Regions from separate parts of the Bacillus sp. D48C genome, predicted to be linked through region 2. Evidence: a T-box and tRNA genes for the amino acid it is inferred to sense, from the RefSeq annotation. Region 2 holds a T-box; the other holds one or more tRNA genes.
What was found. The T-box of region 2 lies ahead of argS (arginine--tRNA ligase). A T-box ahead of a tRNA ligase gene usually reads a tRNA of that ligase, here a tRNA-Arg.
Positions count from the first base shown of each region.

Region 1 (23,184 bases), on a different contig from region 2:
ATATTTTTTATAGGAAAGCTAGAAGGGATGGACATTTTGGACAATCAACATAACCAAAATTATATTATGGGAACTTTGCAATGGTTTATATTTCTATTAGCAAATTCAATCGCACTACCAATTGTCGTTGGTGGATTATTTCATCTTACGACGGAAGAAATATTTTATTTAATGCAGCGTACGTTTTTTGTAGTTGGTATATCTTCTTTCTTACAAGGATGGATTGGGCATAGACTTCCAATTGCGGATGGACCAGCTGGATCTTGGGTTGGTGTATTTACAGTACTTGCTTATGCAACTGCCGGACAAGATCAATTGCATAGTACACTGCAAATTTTAGAGTTAGGAATGATAATCTCCGGTGTTATTTTAATAGGATTAGGAGTAACTGGTTTTATAGGACGTATTTTATTTTTATTTACGCCAGTTGTGACAGGGACGTTTTTACTTTTATTATGTTTACAATTAAGTGGTGTATTTTTAAAAGGAATGCTAGGAATTACAGCTACTATTTCTCAAATCGATGGATTTACAGCGATAATTGCGTTTAGTATATTTTTGTTCGTTATTATACTGTCTAATTTTGGAAGAGGTTTTATCAAAAGTTATGCAGTTTTAATAGGATTAATTAGCGGGTGGATTATTTTTCTCATTGCAGGAAAAGTGACGGTTCCATCTCAAGTAACTCATTTTGTACAACTTCCACAAATGTTTGCTTGGGGACTTCCAAAATGGAATACTGGTATGGCAGTATCCAGTTTCGTTATGGTATGTATTTTAGTTTCAAATACAGTGGCAGCTATTATAGCGATTAATCAAGCTACCATTCATAAAGCAACTATTGAACAAAAACAGTTGAAGGATGGTACGTGGGTTGGAGGGATTTCGCATATCATTTCCTCCGTATTTTCAACTGTAGGTATCGTTCCGTTACCAGCAACGGCAGGATTTATACGCTTAACAAAACAAAAATATATACGATCGTTCTTAATGGCATGTGCGTTACTAGTCGTAATGTCTCTTTTTCCAAGTATTATTCGTTACTTAGCATCTTTACCATCGGCTGTCGCATCGGCTGTTTTAATGGCTTCGTTCGTACAATTAATTGGAATTGGATTTAATAATATAAAACAAGTGCCGATGAGTGAAAGGAATGTAACGATTTTAGGAGTGGCAGTATTATTTGGAAGTGGCGTTATGTTTTTACCGTCTGGAGCACTCCAATCCTTGCCGTCTGTTATGCAATATATATTCGGTAATGGTTTATTTGTAGGTACGGTTGTAAGTATATTGCTAGAACAAATATGGCGCGCTGGAAAGTAAGTGGATAAAAAGAGTGTACGCACTGTATAAAAGTCTAAAATAACATAGGAAATAAAGCCCATTTTCATTCACCACCTGCACATTTCGTTCATACAATATCTTGACTAAATAAACACCCAACTTACACATACACAGCTCTGGCTTAAGCAAGGAGGGTTATACCAGTTGAAGGAAAAAGCGTATCAATCTAAACCTTTACTCACAAAGAGAGAAAGAGAAGTATTTGAATTACTGGTTCAAGATAAAACAACGAAGGAAATTGCAGGTGAACTTTTTATAAGTGAAAAGACAGTTCGCAACCACATCTCAAACGCAATGCAAAAGCTAGGGGTTAAAGGACGTTCACAAGCAGTTGTGGAGCTTCTTCGTATGGGAGAGCTCGAACTATAAGAAAGCAGCCGACTTTTATACAAAGAGTCGGCTATTTTTTTGTTTGCTTCACTTGCTATATGAATGATAAGAACACTCCATACATAAATAGGTAATAAGGAGGGGATATGTTGAAAAGGATACTGTTAGTTTCAACAAGTGCTCATGATATGAATGGACACCCGACTGGTTTGTGGCTTGAAGAGCTTGCAGCTCCTTATCATTTATTTAAAAAGGCTAAGTTTGATGTTGATATTGTGTCGATAAAAGGCGGAAGAGTACCTATAGATAGAGTGTCTATTCCGAATGGTATACCTCGCGAATTCAAGCACGTTGCGTCTTTATTGCAAAATACGAGACCGATTTCAAATGTTCATTTTTCGGACTATGATGCGGTTTTATTTGGTGGTGGGCACGGGGCGATTGTAGATTTTCCAGGTAATCCATATGTAGCAAATTTGATTGAGAATATGTATAACAATAACCGGATTGTAGCGGCTGTTTGTCACGGAGTAAGCTCCTTAGTCGGTGTGAAAAATAAGGATGGCTCGTTTTTTGTTGCCGGTAAGCGTATAACGGGTTATACAAACGATGAAGAAAAAGCTGTACATTTAGAAAAGCGCGTTCCGTTTTTGTTAGAAAGTAAGTTGAAAGAAGAAGGAGCTTTGTTTTATATAGCTCCCAATTTTACGCCGCATGTGGTAGTAGATGGACATTTAATTACAGGACAAAACCCGCAGTCTAGTGTGGAAATGGGTAAGGCTATAAAAAGGGCTGTAAATAAATTATAGAAAAGGTGCTCGCTACTCATAAAGGTAGCGGGCATTTTTTCTATAGTGTAAATGAACCCTTAAACTAAAAAGATGTATTGAGTATAGTGACTTCATTTATAATTAATCGTGAATTTGCTATACTATTTTGTATGGACAAAAGGGGAGGCTCTTTTAAATGAGAAAAGTCGCATGTGCAAATACTTATATTAATAAAATCAAGCCCGTTATTAGAAAGGCGAGTTTTAGCCAATTGAAAATAGATGAAATTGCGAAATATATGGATATTAGTAAAGCTACTTTATATAAACGTTTTTCTTCGAAAGATGAAATTATTGAGGCGGTAGTAGAGGATTTCATGAACTATCTACTCGAAGGTGATGCGGATAATCAAGATGAAAGTATGTCATTTACAGAACGGTTCCAAAAGACATTTATCCATTCTTTAAAATGTGTGACATATATTTCGGATGTTTTTTTGCAAGATTTGAAAGAAGCATATCCGCATTTGTCGGATCAATTAGTCGCTGCACAACAAAATCGTAATCATAATTTGCAAATGTTTTTTGAAGCGGGTATGGAACAAGGCTACTTTAATAAGATGAACGCACAATTATTTATGGTGCAAGATGATGTGATGTTAAGACGTATTATAGATCATTCTTTTTGTATTCAGTACGATATTACGTTAAAGAAAGCGATACTTGATTTTTATCAATTGAAGAAGTATCAACTTTTTAAACCAGAGTATATAGATGCAATTGATGATTCGGAAATTGAAAAAGAAGTTATTGCTATTTTGCAAATGATTTCGTAAAAAAGCAGATCTCCCTTAATAGAGGGAAATCTGCTTTTTTAGTACATATTATTTTTGCAACTGTTTTAATACTAATTCGGCTACTGGACCACCTGAAGCTGGGTTTTGACCAGTGATAACACGATTATCTTCTAAAGCATAAGCTTCCCACGGTTGCGCGGCTTTTTCGTAAAGTCCTCCATTTTTAATGAGTTCATCTTCTGTTAAAAATGGAACGAATTGATCTAATTCAGCTAATTTTTCTTCTTCATTTGAAAAGCCTGTTACCTTCTTACCACTAATTAAACGATCCCCATTACTTAATGTAATATGAAATAAACCAGCAGCTCCATGACAAACGGAAGAAACAATTCCGCCGTTTTCATAAATGTTGCGGCAAATATTTTGAAGTTGTTTATTTTCTGGGAAGTCCCAAATAACCCCGTGACCACCTGCGTAATAAATAACAGCGTAGTCTTCTGGATTCACTTCACTCGGTTTCATTGTAGAACCGAGGCGATTCATAAACTCTTTCTTTTGATACCATTCCCAATCGACGCTCTCCGCCATTGCTAAACTATGTGGATCAATTGGTGTATAACCGCCTTGTGGGCTGACATAATCGACTTCGTAACCCGCTTCTTCTACTTTTTTTACGAAATGTACAGCTTCACCAAGCCAAAGTCCGGTAGCCCTATTTAAATTTGGATATTTTTCTACACTTGTTAATACAACTAACATTTTTTTCTTCATCATAATCCTCCTATAATGTCTCTTCTATATAAAAGTTCTGTATTCGTTTCGTTTTATTAAGTTAAAAAATGCAAATTTGAATAATCATGCCAGTCCTTTTCATATCGGATTCGAAATTAGTGTATAATAAATTTCGAACAAAGTAAACTAAAAAGACTAAAATAGTTTAGTTTGTATATTTTTCGTTGACAAACTGTAATGCTGAAACTATGATAGTTCCATGAATATCGAACAACATTCTTGTTTCGTGTCGAATTCAATTTACCCCGCTATTTTCCGGGCAGTAAGACCCCCACCTCAAAATTCAGCGGAAGCAAAGAAGTTAGGTGGGGGATCAACTCCCCGTAAAAGTCCGATTGATGAGGGCTGGTTAAAGTTTCACTTTATCGCGCGATAAGGTAATACCTTTTATACATTTAATGAAGTTGTTTAGTGGTGATACAACATTTAAATAACTTCATTTTTCATCTATAGTTTGACAATTTTAAAATTGCAATCAGGAGAGTGTTACACATGGGGAAAGATATAAGTAACCATTCGAAATGGTTTTTTTTTACATTATGTTTTATTGTTTTGTTAGGACCGATGAACGCTGTGTTATTTAATGTAGCGCTAGAGGATATTGCCAATGATTTATCAATTAGTCAATCGAAAGTAAGTTGGGTTGTAGTGGGGTATTCTTTAGTTGTCGGTATTGGTTCGATGATATATGGAAAACTGGCTGATCGTTACAGTGTAAAAAGGCTATTAATTATTTCTATTATCATATTTGTAGCTGGTTCTATTGTTGGGTTTGTGAATCAATCTTATGAGATTATCATTTTCGCAAGGTTAGTGCAGGCGAGCGGGGGAGCAGCGTTTATTTCGCTCAGTATGATTGCGGTGGCAAAATTAGTTGCTCCAGCTAAAAAACCGGGTGCGTTAGCAATGATTAGTTCTTCTATTGCATTAGCGGTTGGTATTGGACCTTTAGTTGGTGGGGCAATTACAAATACGTTAGGGTGGCCGTATTTATTTTTATTTATGGTTATTTCAATGATTGGTATTTTCTTGCTCGTAAAATTTATGCCAGAAGAGGCGCAACATACCGATGAAGTGTTTCGCTTTGATTTCATTGGAGCAGTTTTATTATTTGTATTGATTACGACCATTTTATTAGGAGTGAATATTAATAGTTGGCTTTTTGTGTTATCTGTTGCTTTCCTATTTTTATTCAGGGCTCATATGAAGAGAACAGAGTCGCCGTTTATTGATATTGAGTTGTTTACAAATAAACCATTACTTCGTTTAATAGCGGTCGGATTTATCATTAATGTGGCGTTATGTGCTAGTTTATTATTATTACCATTACTGTTAGGAAGAGGACACGGATTGTCTCCATTCGTTATTGGAATTGTATTGTTTGTTGCATCTCTCTTTGGTATTGTATCTAGTGTTATTACCGGAAAGATTATTCCTTCGTTTGGGAATGTGAGGATGATGTATGTAGCGTCTGTAGTTATGATCATGGGCTTTTTAATTTTAGGGATTATTCCGAATGGGAACTTACTCTTTATTTTATTTGCGGTTATTTTAACATTTATGAGTTATTCGGCAATTCAAGTATCATTAAACACATTTATACCCAAAACATTAAATCCAGCTAAAGTTGGAGTTGGTCTTGGTTTATATAATTTAATTAACTTTTTCGGTATGGCATTTGGACCAGCTGTAGCGAGCAAAATTATGGAATCTACAAATAGTTATCGATTGAATTTTATTTTGCTCGTCATTTTAATTTCTGCTCATTTCTTCTTATTAATGGGAATGTCTTCTTTTCAAAAAAAGATGGAGCAATGAATATGCACCTTATATAGAAGAAACCGACTTTCTTATAGAAGGTCGGTTATTTTTCTGTCTTGCAAATTACGAAAAAAAGGAGCAAAATAAAAAAGGTCCTAGTCTATACATGGGCAAATGAAAATTTTCATACAGAAGCATTTGAAGTGAGCGAACTTAAAGTGTGTAAAATATAATGATAAACATAAAAGATGATGAATGAGAAAACGGGTGATGAAGTTGAATAGAGCAATCGGTGTTATCGATTCAGGAGTTGGCGGTTTAACAGTAGCGAAGGAATTAATTCGTCAGTTGCCGAAAGAGCGTATCATATATTTAGGAGATACAGCACGTTGTCCTTATGGTCCACGTTCTCGAGAAGAAGTGCGTCAATTTACGTGGGAAATGACGGAGCATTTACTAGATTTAAATATTAAAATGTTAGTTATTGCGTGTAATACAGCAACTGCAGTTGTATTAGAAGAGATGCAAAAACAATTACCAATTCCAGTAGTAGGAGTTATTCACCCAGGATCACGTACAGCTTTAAAAGTGACAAACACGTATCATGTTGGGATTATTGGAACGATTGGAACCGTGAAAAGTGGTGCATACGAAGAGGCGTTAAAGTCTATTAATAACCGTGTTATGGTAGAAAGTTTAGCTTGTCCACCTTTCGTTGAACTTGTAGAGAGTGGGAATTTCGAAAGTGAAATGGCGTACGAAGTTGTAAGAGAAACGCTGCAACCACTGAAAAGTACCGATATTGATACCCTTATATTAGGGTGTACACATTATCCGATTTTAGGACCTGTTATTAAAAAAGTAATGGGAGATAAAGTACAACTAATTAGTTCTGGTGATGAAACAGCACGTGAAGTAAGTACAATCTTATATCATAGTAAAATGTTGAATGAAGGAGAAGAACAAAGCGATCATCTCTTCTTAACAACAGGAAAAATAGGCTTGTTTAAAGAAATTGCATCAAAATGGTTCGGTCAACCGATTGAAAATGTGAAGCATATTCATTTAGAAAAAGAATAATAGTAGAATTCATATAAGTAAGCTCCTGAGAAATCAGGAGTTTTTGTTTATCCCGCTATTTTCCGGGCAGTAAGACCCCCACCTCAAAATTCAGCGGAAGAAAAGAAGTTATGTGGGGGATGAACAAAACTCCCACTGATTAAAGTTTCACTATATAAGAGGCACAGCTTGTTCTAAAATGTGAAACGGCTCGTATACATAATAGTACAAACTTAGATTTTAGGGGGGAATGGCATGCCTAAATCCACTTTTAAATGGGTTGTTGGTGCTACTGTGAGCGCTGTTTTACTAACAGGGTGTGGCTTTATAAATCAGGAGAAAGCAACTGAACAAATTGATCCGCCAAAACAAGTTACGTATACAGAGGGTGGGAAGAAAGAAGTAGCTAAAAAAGATAAGCAAGGGCAAATGGTAAATAGAGAACTATACCTTGTTGATAAAAATGGTTATGTTGTACCACAAACATTAGCTATACCTACTCCGAAAGCAAATGAGACTGTGAAGCAAACGTTAGAATACCTTGTGAAAGATGGACCAGTAACGAATTTATTACCGAATGGGTTTCGTGCAGTCATTCCGGCGAATACAACGATGACCTTAGATTTGAAAAAGGACGGGACGGCAGTTATTGATTTCTCTAAAGAAATGAAAAACTATGCGAAAGAAGAAGAGCGGCAAATCGTTGAATCTATAGCGTGGACGTTGACGCAATTTACAGAGATAAAACAAGTGCAGTTCCAAATAAATGGTGAGAAATTGGCAAAGATGCCTGTTGGTGGTACACCGCTTGGTGAAGGAGTGAGCCGTGCAAATGGTATTAACTTCGATGATGAACAAGTAGCAGATGTAACAAATACAAAACCAGTCACACTGTATTTTATGGCGCAAAATAATAATAAACAGCAATATTACGTACCAGTAACGCGCCGCGTTGCTGAAGGAAAAGAAAATGATTATGCAGCAATTATAGATGAGCTTGTAAAAGGTCCGATTCATCAATCGCTCCTGAATGATTTTAATCCAGGCGTTAAGCTTATTACGAATCCGAAATTACAAGACGGAAATCTTACATTAAACTTTAATGAAAATATATTTGTAAACCCAGATAAAAATATGATTTCAAATTACGTATTGAAGTCGTTAGTTTTATCTTTAACAGAAAAGAAAGGTGTGAAAAATGTTTCTATTGAAGTGAATGGAAAAGCAAATCTTATAGATGAAAAGGGCGGAAAGTTAATAAAACCTGTAGATCGTCCAGAAAACGTGAATACAGGTAGTTTTTAATCTTGAATAATTTGATATACTTAAGTAAGAAAGGAGAATTGCTTTTTGGGTTCTCCTTCTTTTATTGTATACATATCATACATTTAAAATTGGCTATACTAACGAGTAGTAATTAAGAGGAGGTTATTTTTATGCGAGTAGATGGTAGAGAGAAAACAGAATTACGCCATATACATATTCATACGAATTATTTAAAACATCCAGAGGGATCTGTATTAATTGAAGTTGGGGATACAAAGGTGATTTGCTCAGCGACAATTGAAGAGCGTGTACCACCGTTTATGCGTGGAGAAGGAAAGGGCTGGGTAACAGCTGAATACGCGATGATTCCGCGTGCAACAGAACAACGTACAATTAGAGAGTCAAGCAAAGGGAAAGTAACAGGACGTACAATGGAAATTCAGCGTCTAATTGGACGAGCATTACGTGCGGTAGTTGATTTAGAAGCGCTTGGCGAGAGAACAGTTTGGATTGACTGTGATGTTATCCAAGCAGATGGTGGAACGAGAACAGCGTCTATTACAGGTGCATATGTAGCGATGGTACTAGCTTTTGAGAAGTTATTACAAGCAGAAAAAGTATCTAAAATTCCAGTAAAAGACTATTTAGCAGCAACGTCAGTAGGGATTGTTGAAGAGCAAGGTGTTGTTTTAGATTTAAACTATGCAGAAGATTCTAAAGCAGACGTTGATATGAACGTGATTATGACTGGAAAAGGCCAATTTGTTGAAGTGCAAGGAACTGGAGAAGAAGCGACGTTTAGTAGAGCGCAGTTAAATGAACTACTTGATGCTGCGGAAAAAGGCATTTTCCAACTGATTGATATGCAAAAAGAAGCTTTAGGCGACATCGTATCTCATATAGAGTAGAGGTGGAAAGTATGAAACAAGTTGTTGTAGCGACAAAAAATATGGGTAAAGTACGTGAGTTTGCTGAGTTATTTGAGCGATTTGATTTAGAAGTAAAATCATTACACGATTTTCCTCATATTGAAGAAGTTGAAGAAACAGGTGAAACATTTGAAGAAAATGCGATCTTAAAAGCGGATAGTTTGAGTAGACAGCTGAATTCGATCGTAATTGCGGATGATTCGGGTCTTATTGTAGATGCTTTAAACGGAAAACCAGGAGTGTATTCAGCGCGTTTTGCTGGTGAACTGAAAAATGATCAAGCAAATATCGATAAAGTGTTACAAGAATTAAATGGCATTGACTTTGAAAAGCGTAAAGCACGTTTCTATTGTGCATTAGCAGTTGCTTTCCCTGAAGGTGATAAAAAGCCTGTCATTGTAAATGGGACATGTGAAGGATTTATTTTAGAACAACGCCGCGGAGAAAATGGTTTTGGATACGATCCGATCTTTTATGTGGAAGAATACAAAAAAGCAATGGCGGAATTAAGTTCAGATGAGAAAAATGCTATTAGCCACCGTGGTCGTGCTCTTCGTAAGTTAGAAGAAAAAATCCCGGAATGGTTTTTAGGAGAATAAGGGAGAGAGTATGATGAAAGCTTTAATCGTAAGCGATAGTCATAGCTCTGTGAAGGAATTACAGCAGTTGAAAGAGAAATATGAAGGGAAAGTAGATATCATGATTCATTGCGGTGATTCAGAGCTAACGCCTGCTCATGAAGAAATGCAAGGTTTCCGTGTTGTAAAAGGAAACTGTGATTATGCTAACTTTCAAGATGAAATTGTAACTGATGTAAATGGAATTCGCTTCTTAGTTGTGCATGGACATCGCCATAATGTGAAAATGACATTACAAACGCTAGCGTACCATGCGGAAGAAGTAGGAGCGCAAGTTGCATGCTTCGGACATTCTCACGTATTAGGTGCGGAATTAATCGACGGCGTTTTATTTATTAATCCAGGCAGTATTTTATTACCACGTCAGCGTGTAGAAAAGACATTTGCTGTATTAGAAATGGATGAAAATCAAATGGAAGTTCGTTTTGAAACATTAGACGGACAACTAGTTGAACAAGCAGTTTTTAAAAGAGGATAATAAAATTTATCCTCTTTTAAAAAAGGTGTTGACTTTATGTATGGTTATACATATAATAAATATTGTCGATAGGGCAACGGCGCTAACGAAGAAAAGAAAATAACATATGCGGGTGTAGTTTAGTGGTAAAACAAGAGCCTTCCAAGCTCTGGTCGAGAGTTCGATTCTCTTCACCCGCTCCATGTCCCAGTAGCTCAGCCGGATAGAGCATACGCCTTCTAAGCGTACGGTCGGGAGTTCGAATCTCTCCTGGGACGCTAACAAAAACCTTGTTATCTTTTGATAACAAGGTTTTTGTTTGTCTAAAAATTGATGTTTGGGTTATAAGTGTAGTTCATTCTTAATATCTGCGACCTTTCCTTCGATATTAAGCAGTTGCATATGTACTTCTTTTTCTTAAATAAAAAGAGCGCCGTTTATCCCGCTATTTGCCGGGCAGTAAGACCCCCAACTCAAAATTCAGCGGAAGCAAAGAAGTTAGGTGGGGTCGGGCTGTCCGTAAAAGTCCGATTGGTGAGGGTTGATTAAAGTTACACTTTATGCGCCCTGTTCCTCATATTTAATTTAAAGAATCAATAGGCTTATGGTAGAACTCAAATCCATATCCAGATTCTCCTAATTGTTCACTTGCAATGTTATAAAAGTTTTTACCATTCTAGTGTGATTGAGTAGCCGTTATCGGAACTTATCCCTGATAGTGTGTTACAATTAATAGAAGCGGAAAACGAGAATCTCCAATTGACTGGACGTGTGATTAGTTGGACAGTTTAAGAAGGTTGTATAAAAAGGGAGATGGCGCAAAGATGGCGAGAACAAAAGAGAATGATTTAACGGAGAAATTGGCAGAAGGTCAACGGAAATATGGTGACGGCAACTTTACAGTACAGAACATCGGTGATGAAACTAATCCGAATTGGACTGTCGTAAAAAATGTGAGGAAGGGATCGGCAGGCATTCGCGAAGGAGAAGATATATTAAGACTGCGATCAAAATATATAAAATAGTACGGAATGGGCGGAGCGGGAGTTCGAATCTCTCCTGGGACGCTAAAAAAACCTTGTTATCTTTTGATAACAAGGTTTTTTGTTTTAAATTAGTTATTAATAAACTTCTCAAATACAAAACCATAATCTTTCACATTGTATTGTTTCTTCGTATCAACAAGCCAGTTAAAGGCAATCTCGTTCATCTCTTTAAATTGCTCTGCTAAGTTTACTTGTGCGTTTGAAATACGGCTGAAAGCATTAGATGCCATATCTAAACTTTTATGTGCATATTGTAAAGTAATGTCGTTGTCGTATGAAATTTCTTCAATTTTAAGTAAAGCCTTATATAAATCTTTTAATTCTTCAATATGTTTTTTATGAACATCAATTGAGTAATGCTCATCTCCCATTTGAAACTTAATTTCTATATCTAAATCAATCGTTCCTGCAGTTTCAAGTGCTACGTTTTTAATTTGATATTTACTATAGCTATAGCGGCGCAGTGTGCGTTTTTTACTTGTTGCGCTTGTACCATCTAGGTGGAGTAATCCTTTGTTTGTGAAGCAATATTCATCTGATTTGGATTTAATTAGAAAATAAATTTTCTCTCCATCTTCGTGCATCACGTAATCATCAGCATCAACTTTATCGTAATCTTTCGGTGTAATGACAGAACCTACATCGCTTAACCCTAAAACATCAGCAGCTACTTTTTTGAACATATATAATCCCCCTTGTAAATTAAATTCTTAATTGTACAAAAATATATTAACATGATTTTCATTTTTTGTTTTCTTGTAATACGAAAATATCTGAAGGTAAGTTAAGAAAAGTAACGCATAATTATTTTGATCCTAAATTATTTAGTAAATCTATTAGTCTAAGAGTCGATTCGCCGAAAAGTAACCAAGAGAAAAAAGCTAATTTTGCAAGTGATTATAGAGAAATTTCGTGAAAACACCTCAAGCGATATGAGGTGTTTTTCAATCCCTTTTTGAAATCTTACAATTCTGTAAGGTAACTGTAAGGTAGTTCGATGGTAAGAAATTGCTAATCTTTTATAATGAAGATAACAACGATAAAACGAGGAGGAAGAAATGATGAAAGGGTTAGTTGTAACGGGCTTAACGGTTGCTTTTGGATTTGTAGCGTATGAGAAATTAACGTATGTAGTCGATGTTGTGAAACATTTGATTGCTTAGAGAAAACAGCTATGAGAGGGAAAGGGAATGAGTGAATGAATGGAATGGTTATTTGGAATTATAGGTACTTGTAGTGTAGTGTTATTGTTCTTTGTCCCAAGTGGTATACTTAGTTCGACAACAAGTTTGTTCTTCTTAAGTTTGTTTGCTTGTACGATGCTTATTATTATGTTTTTAATGAAGCGAAGTAAACCAATCTTCTATTTTAGCATGATTGTTATGGCAATTATTGTTCTCCAAATTATTACCCTTGTAATATACCCCACAATTATAAAAGCTTTCCATTAATGATGAATCCTCTGCGCTTGTTGCTGGGGATTTTTATTTGTACAATTTTAATTTTTAGTAGAGATTTACTCGTATCGGAATATAAAAATTAAATATTTTTATATTTCAAACAAATGATTTAGGGATGTTGTGTTCTCATTACGCATTTGATATATTTACTTTGAGCATAATTAAAATCAAGAAAAAGAGGCGGACGTATGGATAAAAAAGAAAATACGGTCGTATTGTTTCCACAACTATCAGAGCGCTATATTGATGAAGGTTTTTTAGCGCTGAAAGAGCGGAAATTCGAAGATGCATTGCGTTGCTTTGAAATATTACGTCAGTATAATGCGGAAACGGAACAAACGGAATTAGCTTCAGTTATTTGTTTACTCGAATTAAAACGTATGGAAGAAGCGAAAGATAAATGTGAACAGTTGCTTAAAACAGGAGTTGTCTTATTTGGTGATATTCTTGAAACGTACGTAACAATTTTAGTTCAAACAAATGATTATGAAGGTGTTATTGAAACTGTTGAAAAGGTTTTACAAACGAAAGATATAATGCCTGATCAAAAGGAAAAATTAGCGCAGCTTGCTTTATTTGCAGAAGGTATGCTAAATGAGGGAGACGCATCGCTAGTGGATTCAAACTTTGAATTGGATGAGTTTACTAATGAAATTTTTGGAGAAAACTTTGGACAGAAGCTAAGAGCGATTCAGCGACTTTCGTTAAAAGATTTAGATCTTGCATTACCTGTTTTAAAGAAATTTTTAATAGACGAAGAGCAGCACCCCTATTTGAAAACTTCTATTTTGTATAAAATGATAGAAAGTCAGGTAGAAGAAGAAATAGAGGTAGAAAAGTTTGGAAATACGATTAAGGTGATTCCAGCATTTACAGGTCATAATGAGGAGCAATCCAATAACATTATACATAAATTATCAAGCCGATTAGAGCAAAATTATCCCGATATATTTGAAGCGATGGTTACATATTGGAAAGAGTTGCAAATTAGCGTTTTCCCATTCGCTCTATTAATGGATAAAGAAGAGATTTGGTCAGCTGTTTTAGAGAGAATTGGAAGAAAGCGTTTCGGATTGGCTATTGATGAAGAAGAGCTTATGGCAGCATATAATATCGAATTGGAAGAGTTTCATATTGCCTATCAATGGTTATTACGTGTTGAAAGAGAAGGATATTTGCCCGTATAATTATGAAAAAGAATCGTTCAGTTCTTGAAACGAGCATATTCTATGTTATAATGTAAGGGTTGCAAAAGGCAGAAATCTGCCTGTTTGTAAGAGAAGAGAAGTGCAATTCTCTTACTTAATATGTTTCATATTATTCTCGAACAAAATATACCGTAGTTGTCTTCTGGGCAATTAGTAGATTGGAACATTATATCTGAAAGCTTTTGCTAGAGGGTTATTTGTGTATTTGTTATTTCAAAAAAGAGATAATGAAGATTTTAATCTATAGAGGTATGTGCATACATTATTATAGTTGGAGGGAAAGAATAAATGTCTACAAAATGGGAAAAATTAGAAGGTAACGTTGGCGTTTTAACAATCGAAGTTGATGCTAAAGAAGTAAACAACTCTATCGACGCTGCGTTCAAAAAAGTAGTAAAAACAATTAACGTACCAGGTTTCCGTAAAGGAAAAATGCCTCGTCCATTATTCGAACAACGCTTTGGTATTGAATCTTTATACCAAGATGCTTTAGATATCATTTTACCAAAAGCATACGGTGAAGCGATTGAAGAAGCTGGTATCTTCCCAGTTGATCATCCTGAAATCGACATCGAGAAGTTCGAAAAAAATGCTAACCTTATCTTCACTGCAAAAGTTACAGTGAAACCTGAAGTTAAATTAGGTGAGTACAAAGGTTTAGCAGTAGAAAAAGTTGAAACAACTGTAACTGACGAAGATGTAGAGAACGAATTAAAATCTTTACAAGAGCGTCAAGCTGAACTAGTTGTTAAAGAAGAAGGAACTGTTGAAAACGGTGATACAGCTGTAATCGACTTCGAAGGTTTCGTTGATGGCGAAGCATTTGAAGGCGGAAAAGGCGAAAACTACTCTCTAGCAATCGGTTCTGGTACATTCATCCCAGGTTTCGAAGAGCAAGTAATCGGTCTTAAATCTGGTGAGTCTAAAGACGTTGAAGTATCATTCCCAGAAGAGTACCATGCTGCTGAATTAGCTGGCAAACCAGCAACATTCAAAGTAACAATTCACGAAATCAAAACAAAAGAACTTCCTGAGTTAAACGACGAGTTCGCTAAAGAAGCAGACGAAGCGGTTGCAACTCTTGATGAATTAAAAGCAAAACTTCGCACAAACTTAGAAGAAGGCAAAAAGCACGAAGCTGAGCACAAAGTACGTGACGAAGTAGTAGAATTAGCTGCTGCTAACGCTGAAATCGAAATTCCAGAAGCTATGATCAACACTGAGTTAGATCGTATGGTTCGTGAATTCGAGCAACGTTTAAGCCAACAAGGTATGAACCTTGAGCTTTACTACCAATTCACAGGTACTGACGCTGACAAATTAAAAGAGCAAATGAAAGAAGATGCACAAAAACGTGTAAGAATCAATCTTGTTCTTGAAGCTATCATTGAAGCTGAAAACATCGAGGTTACTGAAGAAGAAGTAACTGCAGAAGTTGAAAAAATGGCTGAAATGTACGGTATGCCAGTAGACGCTATCAAGCAAGCTCTTGGAAGTGTAGACGCTTTAGCTGAAGATCTTAAAGTGCGTAAAGCTGTAGACTTCTTAGTAGAAAACGCTGCATAATAAAATAACAAGGCACGATTTTAATCGTGCCTTGTTTTATAAATATAGAAATATATTTATAAAACTTTTCGATGGAGAAGGAAATGTTCCTTTACAAGTCGAATATACATATTTCAAAAGTTTTAAAATTTTTTTATTTGTACATAACTAGTCATATTATTTGTATTTCTCGCCACGTAGTGACATAATATGTATTTACATACGATACATTTATCGTGTACATACGAAGGCAAGAGGTTAGCACTTTGTAAGGGGTGTGAAAATATGTTTAAATTTAATGATGAAAAAGGGCAATTAAAATGTTCTTTCTGTGGTAAAACACAAACGCAAGTTCGAAAGTTAGTGGCAGGTCCAGGTGTTTACATTTGTGACGAGTGTATCGAACTTTGTACTGAAATTGTACAAGAGGAGCTTGCGAAGGACGAAGAAGTAGAATTCAAAGATGTACCGAAACCGGTAGAAATTCGTGAAATCTTAGATGAGTATGTCATCGGGCAAGATAGCGCGAAAAAAGCACTAGCGGTAGCGGTATATAATCATTACAAACGCATTAATTCTAACAGCAAAATTGATGATGTAGAATTAGCGAAGAGTAATATCGCACTTATCGGGCCAACAGGTAGTGGTAAAACATTACTGGCACAAACGTTAGCGCGTATTTTAAATGTTCCATTTGCAATCGCGGACGCAACATCTTTAACAGAAGCTGGATATGTTGGGGAAGATGTAGAAAATATCTTACTAAAATTAATTCAAGCAGCTGATTATGATGTAGAGAAAGCGGAAAAAGGAATCATTTATATTGATGAGATTGATAAAGTGGCACGTAAGTCCGAAAATCCATCAATTACACGTGATGTATCTGGTGAAGGTGTGCAGCAGGCACTTCTGAAAATTTTAGAAGGTACTGTAGCAAGCGTTCCACCTCAAGGTGGTCGTAAGCATCCGCACCAAGAGTTCATTCAAATTGATACAACGAACATCTTATTCATTTGTGGTGGAGCGTTTGATGGCATTGAGCCGATTATTAAACGTCGCCTTGGTGAGAAAGTAATTGGATTTGGTTCTGAGAAGAAAAATGCTGATGTAAATGAGAAGCATGTTTTATCTCACGTATTACCAGAGGATCTTTTAAGATTTGGTTTAATTCCAGAGTTTATCGGTCGTCTTCCAGTTATTGCGAACCTAGAGCCACTTGATGAAGATGCTCTTGTTGATATTTTAACGAAACCGAAAAATGCACTTGTTAAGCAATTCCAAAAACTATTGGAGCTTGACGATGTTGAGTTAGAGTTTGAAGAAGGTGCACTAATCGAAATTGCGAAAAAAGCAATTGAACGTAAAACGGGTGCTCGTGGACTTCGTTCTATTATTGAAGGCTTAATGCTTGATGTAATGTTCGAACTTCCATCTCGTAAAGATATCGAGAAGTGTATTCTTACAAAAGAAACAGTAGCTGATAATGAACCGCCAAAATTGGTGTTACAAGACGGTACTGTACTTGATACAAAAACATCTGCATAATGCGAAAGGGAAACAGCAATTTTTATAATTGCTGTTTTTCTTTATGTTTAGCTACGTTCCTCCGCGGAAATACTAAGAGATAAAATATTGCGGGAGGAAATAAATAATGAGCTGGACAAATATATTTTTAGTTGTTCAACTTGTTTTTGGTGTAATTGTCGGATTATATTTCTGGCATTTACTTCGAAATCAACGAACACAAAAAGTTTCAATTGATCGAGAATCGAAAAAAGAATTAGAACAGCTTCGTAAAATGCGTGAGATTTCTTTAACAGAGCCGCTAGCAGAAAAGGTGCGTCCTACAACCTTTTTAGATATTGTAGGGCAAGAGGACGGGATTAAGTCGTTAAAAGCGGCTCTTTGTGGTCCGAATCCGCAACATGTAATCATATATGGCCCGCCAGGTGTTGGGAAAACAGCGGCAGCACGTCTTGTATTAGAAGAAGCGAAACGAAATCCTAAATCTCCATTTCGTACGAATGCAACATTTATTGAACTTGATGCGACGACAGCTCGGTTTGATGAACGTGGTATCGCAGACCCTTTAATTGGTTCGGTGCATGATCCGATTTATCAAGGTGCTGGGGCGATGGGACAAGCAGGTATTCCGCAACCGAAAAAAGGTGCTGTAACAGATGCGCATGGTGGTATTTTGTTTATTGATGAGATTGGCGAACTCCATCCGATTCAAATGAACAAAATGTTAAAGGTGTTAGAAGATCGAAAAGTATTTTTAGAAAGTGCGTACTATAGTGAAGAAAATACGATGATTCCAACATATATACATGATATTTTCCAAAAAGGCTTACCGGCAGATTTTCGCTTAGTTGGAGCAACGACACGTTCGCCAGAGGAAATTCCTCCTGCTATTCGGTCACGTTGCTTAGAAGTATTTTTCCGTGAATTAGATACGGAAGAAATTCAAAAAGTAGCGAAAAATGCCGCGGAAAAAGTAGAAATGCAAATAGGCGAAAATGGTATTGAAATGATTGGGATGTATGCAAGAAATGGACGAGAAGCGATTAATCTCGTGCAAATCTCTGCTGGTATGGCGATAAATGAAGAACGTTCTTTCATTAAAGATGAAGATATAGAGTGGGTTGTTCACTCAAGTCAGCTTACACCGAAATACGAAAAGCACATTTATCCGATTCCAAGGATTGGTCTTGTAAATGGTCTTGCTGTATACGGACCAAATACAGGTGCGTTATTAGAAATTGAAGTAACAGCAATTCCGGCGAAAGATAAAGGGTCGGTAAATGTTACCGGAATTGTAGAAGAAGAAAGTATTGGTAGTCAAACGAAATCGATTCGCCGTAAAAGTATGGCAAAAGGCTCTGTTGATAATGTATTAACAGTACTTCGTTCTTTAGATGTGTTGCCAGAAGGATACGATATACATATTAATTTTCCAGGTGGTATCCCAATTGATGGACCTTCTGCAGGAATCGCTATGGCAACAGGTGTATATTCTGCGGTGCATCGCACATATGTAAATAATGAAGTAGCGATGACAGGTGAAATAAGTATACACGGAGAAGTAAAGCCTATTGGTGGCGTGTACGCAAAAATAAAAGCTGCGAAAAAAGCGGGAGCTAAGAAAGTCATTATTCCTGCTGAAAATATGCAACCATTTTTGTATACTATAAAGGGAATCGAAATTATTCCTGTCCGTAAGTTAAAAGAAGTATTTGAGTTAACATTTATGCAAGAAAATGCGCATAGAGAGCTAGATGTACATACTAACGTAGACGAAACAGATGCACAATCTATGTAAAAATAAACAATAATAAAATTTGCCAGACTTCGTTTAAGTTTGTATGCTTAATCGGAGTCTTTTTTCTTTTCGTGAGGTAGAAAAATAAGCTATTTATAATTGCGAGGAATCTCAGCAATTGCATCTAGGTGTATTGTAATATAAAATAGTTGAACAGGAGTTTAATTTATTATGGAGGTGCTATGTCTAGTATGAATACGAACGAAAGAATCGTGCCCCTCCTACCATTAAGAGGCGTTCTCGTATATCCAACGATGGTTTTGCATCTTGATGTAGGACGTGATAAATCGATACAAGCACTAGAGCAGGCGGCAATGGATGAAAATATCATCTTTTTAGCAATGCAAAAAGAAATGAATATCGATGATCCGAAAGAAGATGACATATATAGTGTAGGTACAGTGGCGAAAGTCAAGCAAATGTTAAAATTGCCGAACGGTACGCTTCGTGTCCTTGTGGAAGGTTTACATAGAGCAGAAGTAATAGAGTTTATCGAAGAAGAAAATATAGTACAAGTGTCTATTAAAACGGTAACTGAAGAAGTAGAAGATGATTTAGAAGAGAAAGCTCTTATGCGTACGTTACTGGAGCATTTCGAACAATATATTAAAGTTTCGAAAAAAGTTTCAAATGAAACATTTGCAACGGTAGCTGATGTAGAAGAACCAGGGAGATTAGCTGATCTAATTGCTTCTCACTTGCCGATTAAAACGAAGCAGAAACAAGAGATTCTAGAGATTGTATCTGTAAAAGAACGATTACATACACTTATTTCAATTATTCAAGATGAACAAGAGTTACTTAGCCTAGAAAAGAAGATTGGACAAAAAGTGAAACGTTCAATGGAGCGCACGCAAAAAGAATATTTCTTACGTGAGCAAATGAAGGCGATTCAAACTGAACTTGGCGACAAAGAAGGTAAGGGCGGAGAAGTAGAAGAACTTCGTGAAAAAATTGAACAGTCAGGAATGCCTGAAGAAACAATGAAGGCTGCGCTGAAAGAATTAGATCGTTATGAAAAGTTACCAGCAAGTTCTGCGGAGAGTGGTGTTATTCGCAATTATATTGATTGGTTATTAGCGCTTCCGTGGACAGAGGCAACAGAAGATATAATTGATCTTGCTCATTCAGAAGAGATTTTAAATAACGATCATTACGGTCTTGAAAAAGTGAAAGAGCGTGTACTTGAATATTTAGCTGTACAGAAGTTAACGAATTCATTAAAAGGACCTATCCTTTGTTTAGTAGGCCCTCCTGGGGTCGGCAAAACTTCGTTAGCGCGTTCAATTGCAACATCATTGAATCGTAAATTTGTCCGTGCATCTCTTGGTGGTGTGCGTGATGAATCTGAAATTCGTGGTCACCGCCGTACATATGTTGGAGCAATGCCAGGACGCATTATTCAAGGTATGAAAAAGGCGAAAACAGTTAATCCAGTCTTCTTATTAGATGAGATTGATAAAATGTCTAACGATTTCCGTGGAGATCCATCAGCGGCATTACTTGAAGTATTAGATCCAGAACAAAACCATAACTTCAGTGATCATTACATTGAAGAACCATATGATCTATCGAAAGTTATGTTTGTAGCAACCGCTAATACACTTTCAAGTATTCCAGGTCCATTACTTGACCGTATGGAAATCATTTCGATTGCTGGCTATACAGAACTTGAAAAAGTACACATTGCTCGTGAGCATTTATTGCCGAAACAATTAAAAGAGCATGGCTTACGAAAAGGTAATTTACAAGTGCGTGATGAGGCGCTTCTTGAAATTATTCGTTATTATACACGTGAGGCTGGTGTTCGTACGCTAGAACGCCAAATTGCAAAAGTTTGCCGTAAAGTAGCGAAAATTATCGTTACAGCAGAACGTAAACGTATCGTTGTGACAGAGAAAAAGATTGTTGATTTACTTGGTAAACACATATTCCGTTATGGGCAAGCTGAAAAAACAGACCAAGTTGGTATGGCAACAGGTCTAGCTTACACAGCAGCAGGCGGCGATACACTTGCAATTGAAGTTTCTGTAGCGCCAGGAAAAGGGAAACTAATTTTAACGGGGAAACTTGGGGATGTTATGAAAGAATCAGCACAAGCTGCGTTTAGTTATATACGCTCTCGTGCAGAAGAGCTTCAGATTGACCCGAATTTCCATGAGAAAAATGATATTCATATTCATGTTCCAGAAGGAGCAGTTCCAAAAGATGGACCGTCAGCAGGTATTACGATGGCAACGGCACTTATTTCTGCACTAACAGGTATTCCTGTAAGTAAAGAAGTAGGTATGACAGGTGAAATTACACTTCGTGGTCGTGTATTACCAATTGGTGGCTTAAAAGAAAAAACATTAAGTGCTCACCGCGCAGGCTTAACAAAAATTATTTTGCCAGCAGAAAACGAGAAAGATTTAGATGATATTCCAGAGAGCGTAAAAGAAAACCTTACGTTTGTGCTTGCATCTCATTTAGATGAAGTATTGGAGCACGCATTAGTAGGAGTGAAACAATGAAAGTAACAAAAGCAGATATTGTAATTAGTGCTGTTAAACCAGAACAATATCCAGACAGTGATTTACCAGAAATTGCATTAGCAGGTCGTTCAAATGTCGGGAAGTCTTCCTTTATTAATAAAATTTTAAATCGTAAAAAGTTAGTGCGTATTTCTTCTAAACCAGGAAAAACGCAAACACTGAACTTTTTCTTAATCAATGAGATGATGCATTTTGTTGACGTTCCAGGTTATGGATATGCGAAAGTGTCTAAATCGGAGCGCGCGGCATGGGGGAAAATGATTGAAACGTACTTTACAACGCGTAAGCAATTAGACGCAGCTGTATTAGTAGTTGATTTACGTCACCAACCAACAAGTGATGACGTGATGATGTATGATTTCTTAAAGCATTATGAAATCCCAACAATTATTATTGCGACGAAAGCCGATAAAATCCCGAAAGGGAAATGGCAAAAGCATTTAAAAGTTGTAAAAGAAACGCTTGCTGTTGAAATTGGCGATGAAATCGTTCTATTCTCTTCTGAAACAGGACTTGGAAAAGAAGAAGCGTGGAAGGCAATTCATAAAATGACAAAAACAAAAAACGCGTGACGAATGTCGCGCGTTTTTTTCTTTATATAAGCTGTTAACGTACGTTTAATGTAACTTCAATATTACCTCGTGTTGCTTTAGAGTAAGGACATACACCGTGAGCCGCTTCTACAAGTTCTTTTGCTTCGCTATGTGAAACGCCAGCGACATGTACATCAAGCACGGCAGATAGGCCAAAACCACCATCTGTATCTTTTCCGATAGAAACGTGAGCGGTTACTTCTGTACTTTCTACTTTCATACGTTTTGTACGAATGACAAGTTGTAATGCACTATCAAAACAAGCTGCATAACCAGCTGCAAATAGTTGTTCTGGATTTGTTGCTTCTCCGCCTGCACCACCTAGTGCTTTCGGCATTTTTACATCAAGATTTAATATGCCATCATCTGAAACTACTTTCCCATTTCTTCCACCTGTTGCTGTTACTGAAGCAGTATATAATTTATCCATATTTATTCCCCTTTTCCATCATTAATTGTTTTCATTGTTTCAATTAGTTTATTTAGCTCAATTAATAAAGAGCGATATTCTTGCTCTGTAATTCCTAAATTTGTAGCCATCGTTGTCGGTAATGAACAAGCCTTTTCCTTTAAATCTTTGCCTTGTTCTGTTAATTCAATACAAACTTTTCGCTCGTCTTCTTTGGAACGAACACGTTTTACAAGTTTTAATGATTCCATTCGTTTTAACATAGGTGTTAACGTACCGGAATCTAAAAATAGACGTTCTCCAATTTCTTTTACTGTTAGTCCATCTTGCTCCCATAGTACGAGTAAAGTAATGTACTGGGGATACGTAATACCCATCTCTTCTAAATAAGGTCGATAAAAACGAGTAACCTCTCTAGAACAGGCATAAATAGAAAAACAAAGTTGGTTATCTAGATGCAAAGAGTCCTCTGTCATACATAACTCCCTTCTAATTAAGTTGTGCACAATTTAATTTTGTAAAATCAATATAACGAAAAAGAAATAAAATGTCAAATACATTGTATTGAGAAAGTGTTTGCTACATTTTGGAACAATCATACATATTTTCCTTCATGATGAAAGAAGATAGGAAAGATGATGTTATAATTTATATGGAATAGTTTCCATCACTTGATTATGAGGACTTTTTTTGGTAACGTACAAATAGAGTTATTAATTTATAATCATTATAAAGTAGAAGATTTTTTTATTAGTTTACTGAATCTCCTTTATTACATACGGAGAATAATTAAAAAATAATCGGTTGTTCACACGATTGTCAGATTCATAAGAGGAAAGTTGTATTATGATAGTAGATAAAGTGATAAAACGGGTGAAGGGGGACATGCTGCGTGCATATTCTTGTTGTTAGTGTAAATTATCGA
Region 1 covers NZ_JBKFAQ010000001.1:368,096-391,279, forward strand. The annotation lists gene ACLBXA_RS02010 (purine/pyrimidine permease) at 28-1,323, shown strand; gene gerE (spore germination transcription factor GerE) at 1,489-1,713, shown strand; gene ACLBXA_RS02020 (type 1 glutamine amidotransferase domain-containing protein) at 1,821-2,483, shown strand; gene ACLBXA_RS02025 (TetR/AcrR family transcriptional regulator) at 2,641-3,279, shown strand; gene ACLBXA_RS02030 (type 1 glutamine amidotransferase domain-containing protein) at 3,328-4,011, opposite strand; gene ACLBXA_RS02035 (MFS transporter) at 4,525-5,850, shown strand; gene racE (glutamate racemase) at 6,064-6,873, shown strand; gene gerM (spore germination protein GerM) at 7,108-8,157, shown strand; gene rph (ribonuclease PH) at 8,289-9,026, shown strand; gene ACLBXA_RS02055 (XTP/dITP diphosphatase) at 9,038-9,646, shown strand; gene ACLBXA_RS02060 (metallophosphoesterase) at 9,660-10,163, shown strand; tRNA gene ACLBXA_RS02065 (tRNA-Gly) at 10,272-10,345, shown strand; tRNA gene ACLBXA_RS02070 (tRNA-Arg) at 10,347-10,420, shown strand; gene ACLBXA_RS02075 (hypothetical protein) at 10,967-11,167, shown strand; gene ACLBXA_RS02080 (PH domain-containing protein) at 11,257-11,871, opposite strand; gene ACLBXA_RS02085 (hypothetical protein) at 12,391-12,639, shown strand; gene ACLBXA_RS02090 (hypothetical protein) at 12,837-13,835, shown strand; gene tig (trigger factor) at 14,145-15,422, shown strand; gene clpX (ATP-dependent protease ATP-binding subunit ClpX) at 15,687-16,946, shown strand; gene lonB (ATP-dependent protease LonB) at 17,053-18,723, shown strand; gene lon (endopeptidase La) at 18,906-21,236, shown strand; gene ysxC (ribosome biogenesis GTP-binding protein YsxC) at 21,233-21,829, shown strand; gene ACLBXA_RS02120 (organic hydroperoxide resistance protein) at 21,864-22,280, opposite strand; gene ACLBXA_RS02125 (MarR family winged helix-turn-helix transcriptional regulator) at 22,283-22,735, opposite strand; gene hemA (glutamyl-tRNA reductase) at 23,152-23,184, shown strand, end outside.
Region 1: it has a tRNA-Arg gene. The T-box ahead of argS (arginine--tRNA ligase) is inferred to sense a tRNA for this amino acid. The anticodon was not compared.

Region 2 (8,863 bases):
TGCTTTTACATTTCTTTTTTTCACTAATACTTTTGCATAATGATATAGAACTTCTATATGCTCACCATCTAATTGTAGCGCGTATTCAATCTGTTCTTGTTCTTTATCTATTTCATTCATCGCACCATGCACATATGCAATCGCATCTAAACGCCATATTTCAGGTACTTCGTCCGCTAATTGTTCTAGTTCCGTCAGCAATTCTTCCTGAAGATTCATATCTACTGAAAGCTGTGCCAAATATTCCATATTAATATGCAATGGCTCTTCCTTCATCGCCTGAACCATATGACTTTGTTCTTTAGAACGGTTTTCTTCTTTTTCGTATATTTCCGCAAGCTGTAAATGTACACCTACGAAATTCCCATCAAGCTCTAAACATGTTTCATACGCTTGTTTTGCTTCCGTCAATTGCCCTAATGCCATAAGTGTTTCACCAATTCGGTAATACGGTAATGCCGTGTCCTTTTGTTCTATCGCCTTATTATATCTTTTCATCGCTTGGCCATACTGTCCAATAGATTCATATAAAATACCTGCATAACAACCGTACTCACTTACTTCATTTCTTTCTTTGTGTAACGTTCTTAAAAACGCTATACCTCGTTGTACAAATTCCGTTCCTTTAATTCGATTCACATATTCATCTAACGCACTTGCTACATTATAATCACTTTTCTTTATACCATTTTCTAACTTAGATAGCGCTACTTTAAACCCTTCTTCATTTCCACCAAGTTCAATTTCAGCATCCCATAAAACCATTCCTGCATTCATGAGGAAATCTTGGCTCTTTTCAATTTGCTTCTCAAGACCAAGAATATATTCTTTTGCTTCCTTGTATTGTTCTCTTGCCATATAAACTTGTGTAAGTCCGAAGTGAGAATAAACATCCTCATCATTTTCTTCTAAAGCACGCTTATACAATACTTCTGCTTCTTCCAAGCTATCATTTTGAAAATGATAGTCACCTAATTTTACGTAAAGAGATGCTTTATCATCACAATTCTCAATACCGTTTAATAAAATTTCTTTCGTACTTTCCTCATCCTTCAAATCAGATTCGTATATTTCCGAAAGTTTTGTATAAATGTAAGGTGCATTACTATCCAAATGAATCGCTACTTTAAGCCCTTTTATTGCTAAATATAATTTTCCTAGTTGATGTGCACATCTCGCTCGTTCATACCATACATGTGCTTCATATTTATATTCTTTTAACAAGTCATTAAAGATTTCATATGCTTCTTCATATCTTTCTAAATCTATTAATATTATACCGTGATTCGTTAAAGTAAACCTTTCAGGACTACGCTCTAACGCAACTTGAGAGTATTGCAATGCTTTTTCAGATTGATCAATATACATATAGGATAAAGCGAGAAAACTCCAAGCAATAGGCTGATCTGCGTCTAATTGTAACGATGAACGAAAGCTTGAAATTGCTTCTATATAACTTTCCTGCTCAAAAGCATATCTTCCATTTATCAAATGATATAATGCACGATTATTTTTCTTCTCAACGCTTGTCAGCATTTGCTCGGCTTTGTCTACTTCCTGAAGACGAATAAAACACTGTGCACCATGCAATTTAACAAAGTCCGAGTTCGGAAACTTTTCCATTAACTTATCGATACAATATAAAATAAATTCTTTATCTACTTCAACATCTAAGTGCTTTATCGTATATAACCACGTATTTGGATTATCACTCGTTTCTTTTAAAAATTGTACTAAGTTACTAATTCCCTCTTTGTCATGTTCATCTAAATGATCCGTAAGAGAAAAAATAGATTTAAAATAACGATTTTCTTCTTCACTTAGAAACGCTAGTTGCTCCTTCTTTTCTTTCGGAACAAACGTGATTGCTAAACAGCCTGTATAACGATATTTTTCTTGTAATTTACTATATTCCACAAGAACTGGTTCTATAAAGTTTGGATCTTGAACATAGAAAGCTTGCAATGTATCATCATATCCAGATAGAACTTGTACGTGTGAAGCATGCTCAATATCTATACTTAATAAAACAGGAATTCCTTCGTCAATCAGTCTCTTATAATTCTCTTCATTCCCTTTAAAATAACGATATTCATAACCTAATTCTTCTAAATAAGAAACAGTATCTGAAAACTTCGAACCTGTCATATCAAAAATAAACTCTGCTATTTCATCTTGTGTACGTTTCTCTCCCCATATACGCAACATCATCTCTAAACTTGTCGGAACACAATAATTATCCTTTTGTACAATAGGAACTATCGGCAAGTGAACCTTTTTTCCATCCGGATTTTTTTCTAAATTATGATATAAAGATTCTTTTAAACTCTTTTCTTCTCTTAATAGCTTTTGTAAATCTGCAAACTTATTCATTTTGTACAACGCTTCTGCACGTAAATGTACAAAGTAAGTATTATAGGCATGATATGGCAGCTGAGTATTTATGTTATCTATTACCGCTAACATTTCTTCATATTGCTCTAAATCTAATAAATACTTTACCTTCTCAAAATGAAAATATGGTACTTGTGGGAATTTTACAATTGCATCATCGATTAACTGTATCGCGCGTTTTTGTTCTCCTTTATTCGCATACAATTGTGATAATAAATAGGTAGATAACTCTTCACAATCTTCATGCTGCATGCCAGCAATAAATTGTTCTTCCGCTTTCGCCCATTCACCTGTATGCATATAAACGTAGCCCCATTTATCAAACACTGAGCGTGCACTGTACTCCTCTGCTTTTTGCATATACATTAACGCTTCTTCGTTTCGTTTCATTTCTAAAAGACATCGTACTAACGTAAAATATGTTTTCGCTAAAAAATCTGCATCTATTTCTTCTTTATTACTCTCTTCTAAAGTTTCTTTTAACAACTGCTCCGCTTCAAGAATTTTCCGCTCATCAATTAACTCATCACAATATAAAGAGAGCGTTCTCATATTTGGGAATTTTTTATAAGCGTAACGAATGAGGAATGAACTGTATTGGTGCATAAGCCCTTCATCAGTAAGGCGAATTAATATATCGAACTCCTTATGCGAAGGAATATTGGCAAGCCAATTCTTCACAGAGGATAAAGTATTCGTTTCTTTTATATATGCAATTTCATTATTTATTTCCTGTAATCCATCTACAAATCTCTTGTCTTTTAAACAAGTTTCTAACTGCTTAAAATCTAGCATGCATTCACCTCGAATTTATATTTAAACTGCTACTTGCTTAGATTTTACACACCATATAGTATGTATTCAACTAAAATCTCTTATAATGGATGGTATTAATTAATATTATTCAAATTTATAACAAAATATAGTAAAAATGATTGTTTTTCTCCGTATTTTGTTTAATTATATGGAATAACGTAACATGCGGTTTTAATCTTGTAGAAGCTGAAATTAGTACATAAAATTATATCGGCGATAATTCAAATATATCAGCGATTCTATGTCGAATATCGACTTATCGACATTAAACGACAATCCTTATACATCATACCTTTTAACAAACTATGTCACCAAATGTAATTTTCATATTGGGAGCGTATACAAAAGAAGAATACACATGAAATATTTTAAAAAATCGTAGTTCAGCTTCATATTGAGCTAGCGCATTATCATATGTTAATCCTCTGGCTATTAAACGTTCTACAAATTGTTGCTTATCACCCGGATCACCTGCAATCCCCTCTTCTTTTAATGATTGATACAAATCGTTTTTATCATTGTGATGCATATTTGAATCTAAAAAGTTCACTTTATCGCTTACTCTACATTCAATATTTTTCACACCTAATTCACTTAAATATATCGGTATTTTCATGCCTATATTGCCATCTTTACCATTTCTTTGCGTATCACTTTCAAATAATTTCTGCAAAACACCTAGCTGAATAAATTCCGATTGTTTCTCCCCATCTAGTAAATAAGAAGCCATATTAGAAATCCAATGTGGTTCAAAACAGATTATTTTCCCACCCTTTTTAACTGAATGTATCATTTTTTCTAGCATTGTTTCTGGAGTAGTCATATGTAATAAGAAAGCATGACAGATTGCTATATCGTATTTATCGTTCAGTTCAATTTCTGTAGCATCTCCTTCAAGAAATTCTGAATCATACGGAAGTAAACGAAACAACTCTCTGGCTTCAGCTAATAATGTTTCTCCACTATCAATACCTGTATACTTTGAACCTTCTGGGAGTAATGGCATTAATACTAATCCTAAATAACCATATCCACAACCGTAATCAACGATATGTACAGGCTTAGTAATCTTCCAAACTGTATTTACTAAAAAGCTTACATAATCGTCGTTGTAATATAAATCTCTCGTGTTTTTTAAATATGTTAGTTTATTGTTCCAATCATACGTTTCCAACATCTAACGCCTCCTTTTATATACAAAACTAAAGTTCTCTATATAATAGCCGTATTCCTACACTTTTCTTAAAATTTCAAAGCAAAAAAGCTAGTGTATTTTTAATAATACACTAGCTTTTTATTTGGAAGAAAAATTTAACAAGTACAATCACAATCAAAACAATCCGTACAGTCTAAATCGTCACAATCTGCTTTTCTCTTTCTTTTGTTTCTTTTAAGATAATAATATAGTAGCCCAAACAATAGTATACAAATAACAAAAGCTATTATTGCTTCTGTATACTTATTTTGAATCATAAAACCAGTTCCACTTCCGCCTGAAATAAAAATTAGAATTAAGTAAATCCAGAACATCTATGTAAATACCTCCATTACTATATATCTTAAGATAATATCCATATAACACTAGAGGAAATGAATAATCCCATACCATTACCGCTTAATACACCAGTAGTTATTCTTAGCAAATTTGAGCTACTTCTCCATTTCCACTTTTGGGTGAACCCATCGATAAGTAACGGAATTTGAGCGAAAAATGATAGTATGATTGCCAAAAGAAATGAAGGTGTCATATAAAAATAAATTGGAAACATTAAAATACCAATAAGCATGCCTGTACAACGCGCACATAAAGGTATGTACTTTTGTAGTTTAAAAAAACTCCTATCTAATCTTCTATGACAAGGAATTTGTAAAATAAAAGTTCGAATCAATATGAATCACCCTCTCTAAAAAGATTTTAATTGATTTTGCAAAAAAAATATATATCCAATAAAAAAACAAACCAGGTTTATACTAGACCCAGTTTGTCAGTTTACTACTATGTTACATTTCCTCAGGTGCCTCCACCCCAAGTAAACGTAATCCTTCTTTTAATACAACCGTCACAGCATAAACCAATGCGAGTCTGCTGTCTTTTTCTTTGCTCTCTTCTAATATACGAACATTACCGTAATATTTATTGAATGATTGTGCTACATCTAATATATATTTCGAAATAATCGATGGCTCATTTTTATTGAAAGCTGCTTCAATTATTTGCGGGAATTTATTTAGTAATTTTACGACACTCCAGCTATGATCGTCTTTTAAAGCAAATGTACATGTTTCAAATTCTACACTTTCTTTTCTTAAAATAGAACAAGCACGTGCATGTGTGTACTGTACGTACGGGCCTGTTTCTCCTTCAAATTTCAGCATGTTTTCTAATGAGAATTCAATATTGTGCATACGCTCATTTTTTAAATCGTGGAAGATGACTGCACCAACACCGACTTGCTTTGCTACTACTTCTTTTTGTTTTAAGTTTGGATTTTTCTCTTCAATATTTTGTTTTGCAAGTTCGATTGCTTCTTCGAGTACTTCTTCAAGTAAAATAACTCTTCCTTTACGTGTCGACATTTTCTTACCATCTTTTAAAATGAAGCCAAACGGTACGTGTTCCATACCATCAACCCAAGTATAGCCAAGTTTTTTTAATACGGTGAAAAATTGATTGAAATGTAAGCTTTGTTCTGGACCAACAACATATAGCGCTTTATCAAACCCATAAGTGTTTTGACGATATAAAGCTGCCGTTAAGTCACGCGTTGCATAAATCGTCGCACCATCTGATTTTCTAATTAAGCAAGGCGGCATTCCTTCTTCTTCTAAATTAACGACTAATGCACCTTCTGATTCTTCAAGCAACTCATGTTCTTCTAAAATCCCAATAAAATCTTCCATTAAATTATTATAAAATGCTTCTCCCTGAAAATTAGTAAATTCTACGCCGAGAAGTTCATAAATGCGAGAAAATTCTTTAAGGGACTCATGACGGAACCAATTCCAAAGCTCTACCGCTTCTTCATCACCTTCTTCTAATTTCTTAAACCAAGCACGTCCTTCTTCTTCTAGTTCTTCGTCGTCTTTTACCTCTTCATGGAATTGGACATATAACTTAAATAGCTCACGTATTGGATCTTCTTTAACTACTGCTTCATTTCCCCATTTTTTATAAGCCGTAATTAACTTTCCAAACTGTGTTCCCCAATCTCCTATATAATTAATCCCTACAACTTCATAGCCACATTTTTCAGCGATATGTTTCAGCGAATTTCCTATCATTGTAGAACGTAAATGCCCCATCGAAAAAGGTTTCGCGATATTAGGAGAGGAATAATCAATTACTACTGTTTTTTCACAGCCAAAGTGGTTTTGACCGAACTCTTCTTTCTCCGCTAAAACTGTTTTTAATACTGCATCACTTACAGTTTCACGATTGAAAAATACATTTACATAAGGACCAACGGCTTCTACTTTCATAAAAAACGGATTATTTAATTTCTCAGCAACTTCCTTTGCGATAAGAGCTGGTGCTTTTTTATATTGCTTCGCTAATGAAAAGCATGGGAACGCTGCATCTCCAAATTCATCTTGTTTCGGTGTTTCAATTAAATCTAAAATTTGTTTTTGCGTTAATTCATTCGTGAAAATATTAGATAAACTTTCCGCAAACTGCATTTTATAATCCATGATACAACCTCCTTATTTTTTAAAACACAAAAAACTCGTCTCTAAAAAAGAGACGAGTTTTAACCCGTGGTACCACCCTTGTTGTTCGTTACGAACCACTTTCCCGTTTATAACGAGGACAGGGGGCCTCGGCTTTCTCTACTATTCGTTCAAGAAGCATCTCCGAAGTGCGCTTCATCTTTTTCTTCCGTACTAGGCTCACACCATCCCCAGCTCGCTTTCCTTCTAAAAAAGACTACTCTCTTCATCACAGACAGTATATTTAATTAATTATTGCTTATTATACATCTTTTCAAACAATTAGCAAGGGTCAATTACACCAAAGTGAAACTTAGCACTTTTTCTTTTGTATACGTGAAAATTGTGTTTTTCAAATCTAGAACTACGGAAATAATCTTTTAATACGACACGCTTTCTCGCCACTCGCTTCGCCTTCGCAATTGTTTCGTCAGTAATATCATGATACAAAGCGAAGTGTTTTAATCCTTTAATTCCGTCAGATTCTATGACAGTTTCTTCAAACATAGGATCAAGGTAAACGACATCGTAACTATCGTCTTCACATTGCGCTAAAAATGAAAAATGCTCCGTTTGCTTTACTAGGATTCTTTGCATTGCTTCATCGATTTCAGAAACAGATGAAGACCATGTTTTCAAACCATTTCTCATGATATAAGCCATATATTCATTGCCTTCAAGTCCTGTTACTGTTCCACTTTCACCAACAACATAACTAGCTACAATACTATCTGATGCCATACCGAGCGTACAATCTAACACTGTCATTCCGCTCTCTAATTTAGCAGCTTGTACAAACGGATCGTGCTCTCCACGCATTAACCTTTTCACACGAAACATCGCTGAGTTCGGATGAAAGAAAAATGATTCTTCCGTACCTTTCGGATAAATAGCTAATCGGTTCTTTCCTACGACAAGTACATCTTGTTCATACTGCTCATGTAATTTATGCACTGGTATATCATTACGTAAAATAAAAGAACGATTTAATTCTTCTGCTACCTCCTTTGCATATGCTGTCATTTCTTTATTTGTTCTTCCTGCTGTTGTTACTATCATTCTTTCACCTCTATATAAAGAAAAGAGGGAGATTTACTCTCCCCCTTCCTTAGCAATTCTTTTCGAAAGCTTGCTCTAAGTTCGTAATAATTTCGTCCATAGTTGCACCTTCAATTTCATGACGGTGAATGAAGTGAACAACTTCTTTTCCATTTAATAATGCCATAGATGGTGAAGATGGAGGGATTTCTCCGAAGTATTCACGCATTTTTGCGGTAGCATCTTTATCTTGACCTGCGAATACAGTTACAAGATGATCAGGTTGTTTTTCAGCACGAACAACCGCTTGACCTGCTGATGGACGTGCTAAACCAGCTGCACAACCACAAACAGAGTTTACAACTACTAAAGTTGTACCTGATGTATTTTCCATAAATTCTGTTACAGCTTCTTCTGTAGTTAACTCTTCAAACCCAGAGCGCACTAACTCTTGGCGCATTGGGATTACCATTTGGCGCATGTATTCTTCATAAGCATTTGACATCTTGTAATCTCTCCTTCAACTTTCATTCCAAATTCATCATATCACGCTCTATTACTAGGTGCAAAAGAAAGATTACGATGATTTCATTTTTTTGTAGGGATTTCACAAACCCCACCGCGGCAATGTCCAACTGGGACAAGTTTTCTATTGTTAGCGATATAATCGTATACTTTACTTCCAAAACCAAGTACGATAGATAGCTTTATAAAAGGAACGGCAAACCAATAAGATGGTACGGCCTTTGCTAATACATCTATGCTCTGAATGCCGTCATACCACTTATTATTTTTAAAAATATACAGTCTTTGTTCCATCTTACTTTGTAGTTCTTGAGAAAGCTCATACTTCTCAACTACATCTTCATCTCGAAATGAAACAAATTTCATCTTACCTTTTTTATCT
Region 2 covers NZ_JBKFAQ010000015.1:78,421-87,283, reverse strand. The annotation lists gene ACLBXA_RS26035 (tetratricopeptide repeat protein) at 1-3,189, opposite strand, end outside; gene ACLBXA_RS26030 (class I SAM-dependent methyltransferase) at 3,506-4,384, opposite strand; gene ACLBXA_RS26025 (hypothetical protein) at 4,522-4,740, opposite strand; gene ACLBXA_RS26020 (DUF2085 domain-containing protein) at 4,770-5,099, opposite strand; gene argS (arginine--tRNA ligase) at 5,212-6,900, opposite strand; T-box leader at 6,946-7,160, opposite strand; gene ACLBXA_RS26010 (class I SAM-dependent methyltransferase) at 7,201-7,977, opposite strand; gene ACLBXA_RS26005 (BrxA/BrxB family bacilliredoxin) at 8,027-8,461, opposite strand; gene ACLBXA_RS26000 (thiol-disulfide oxidoreductase DCC family protein) at 8,545-8,863, opposite strand, start outside.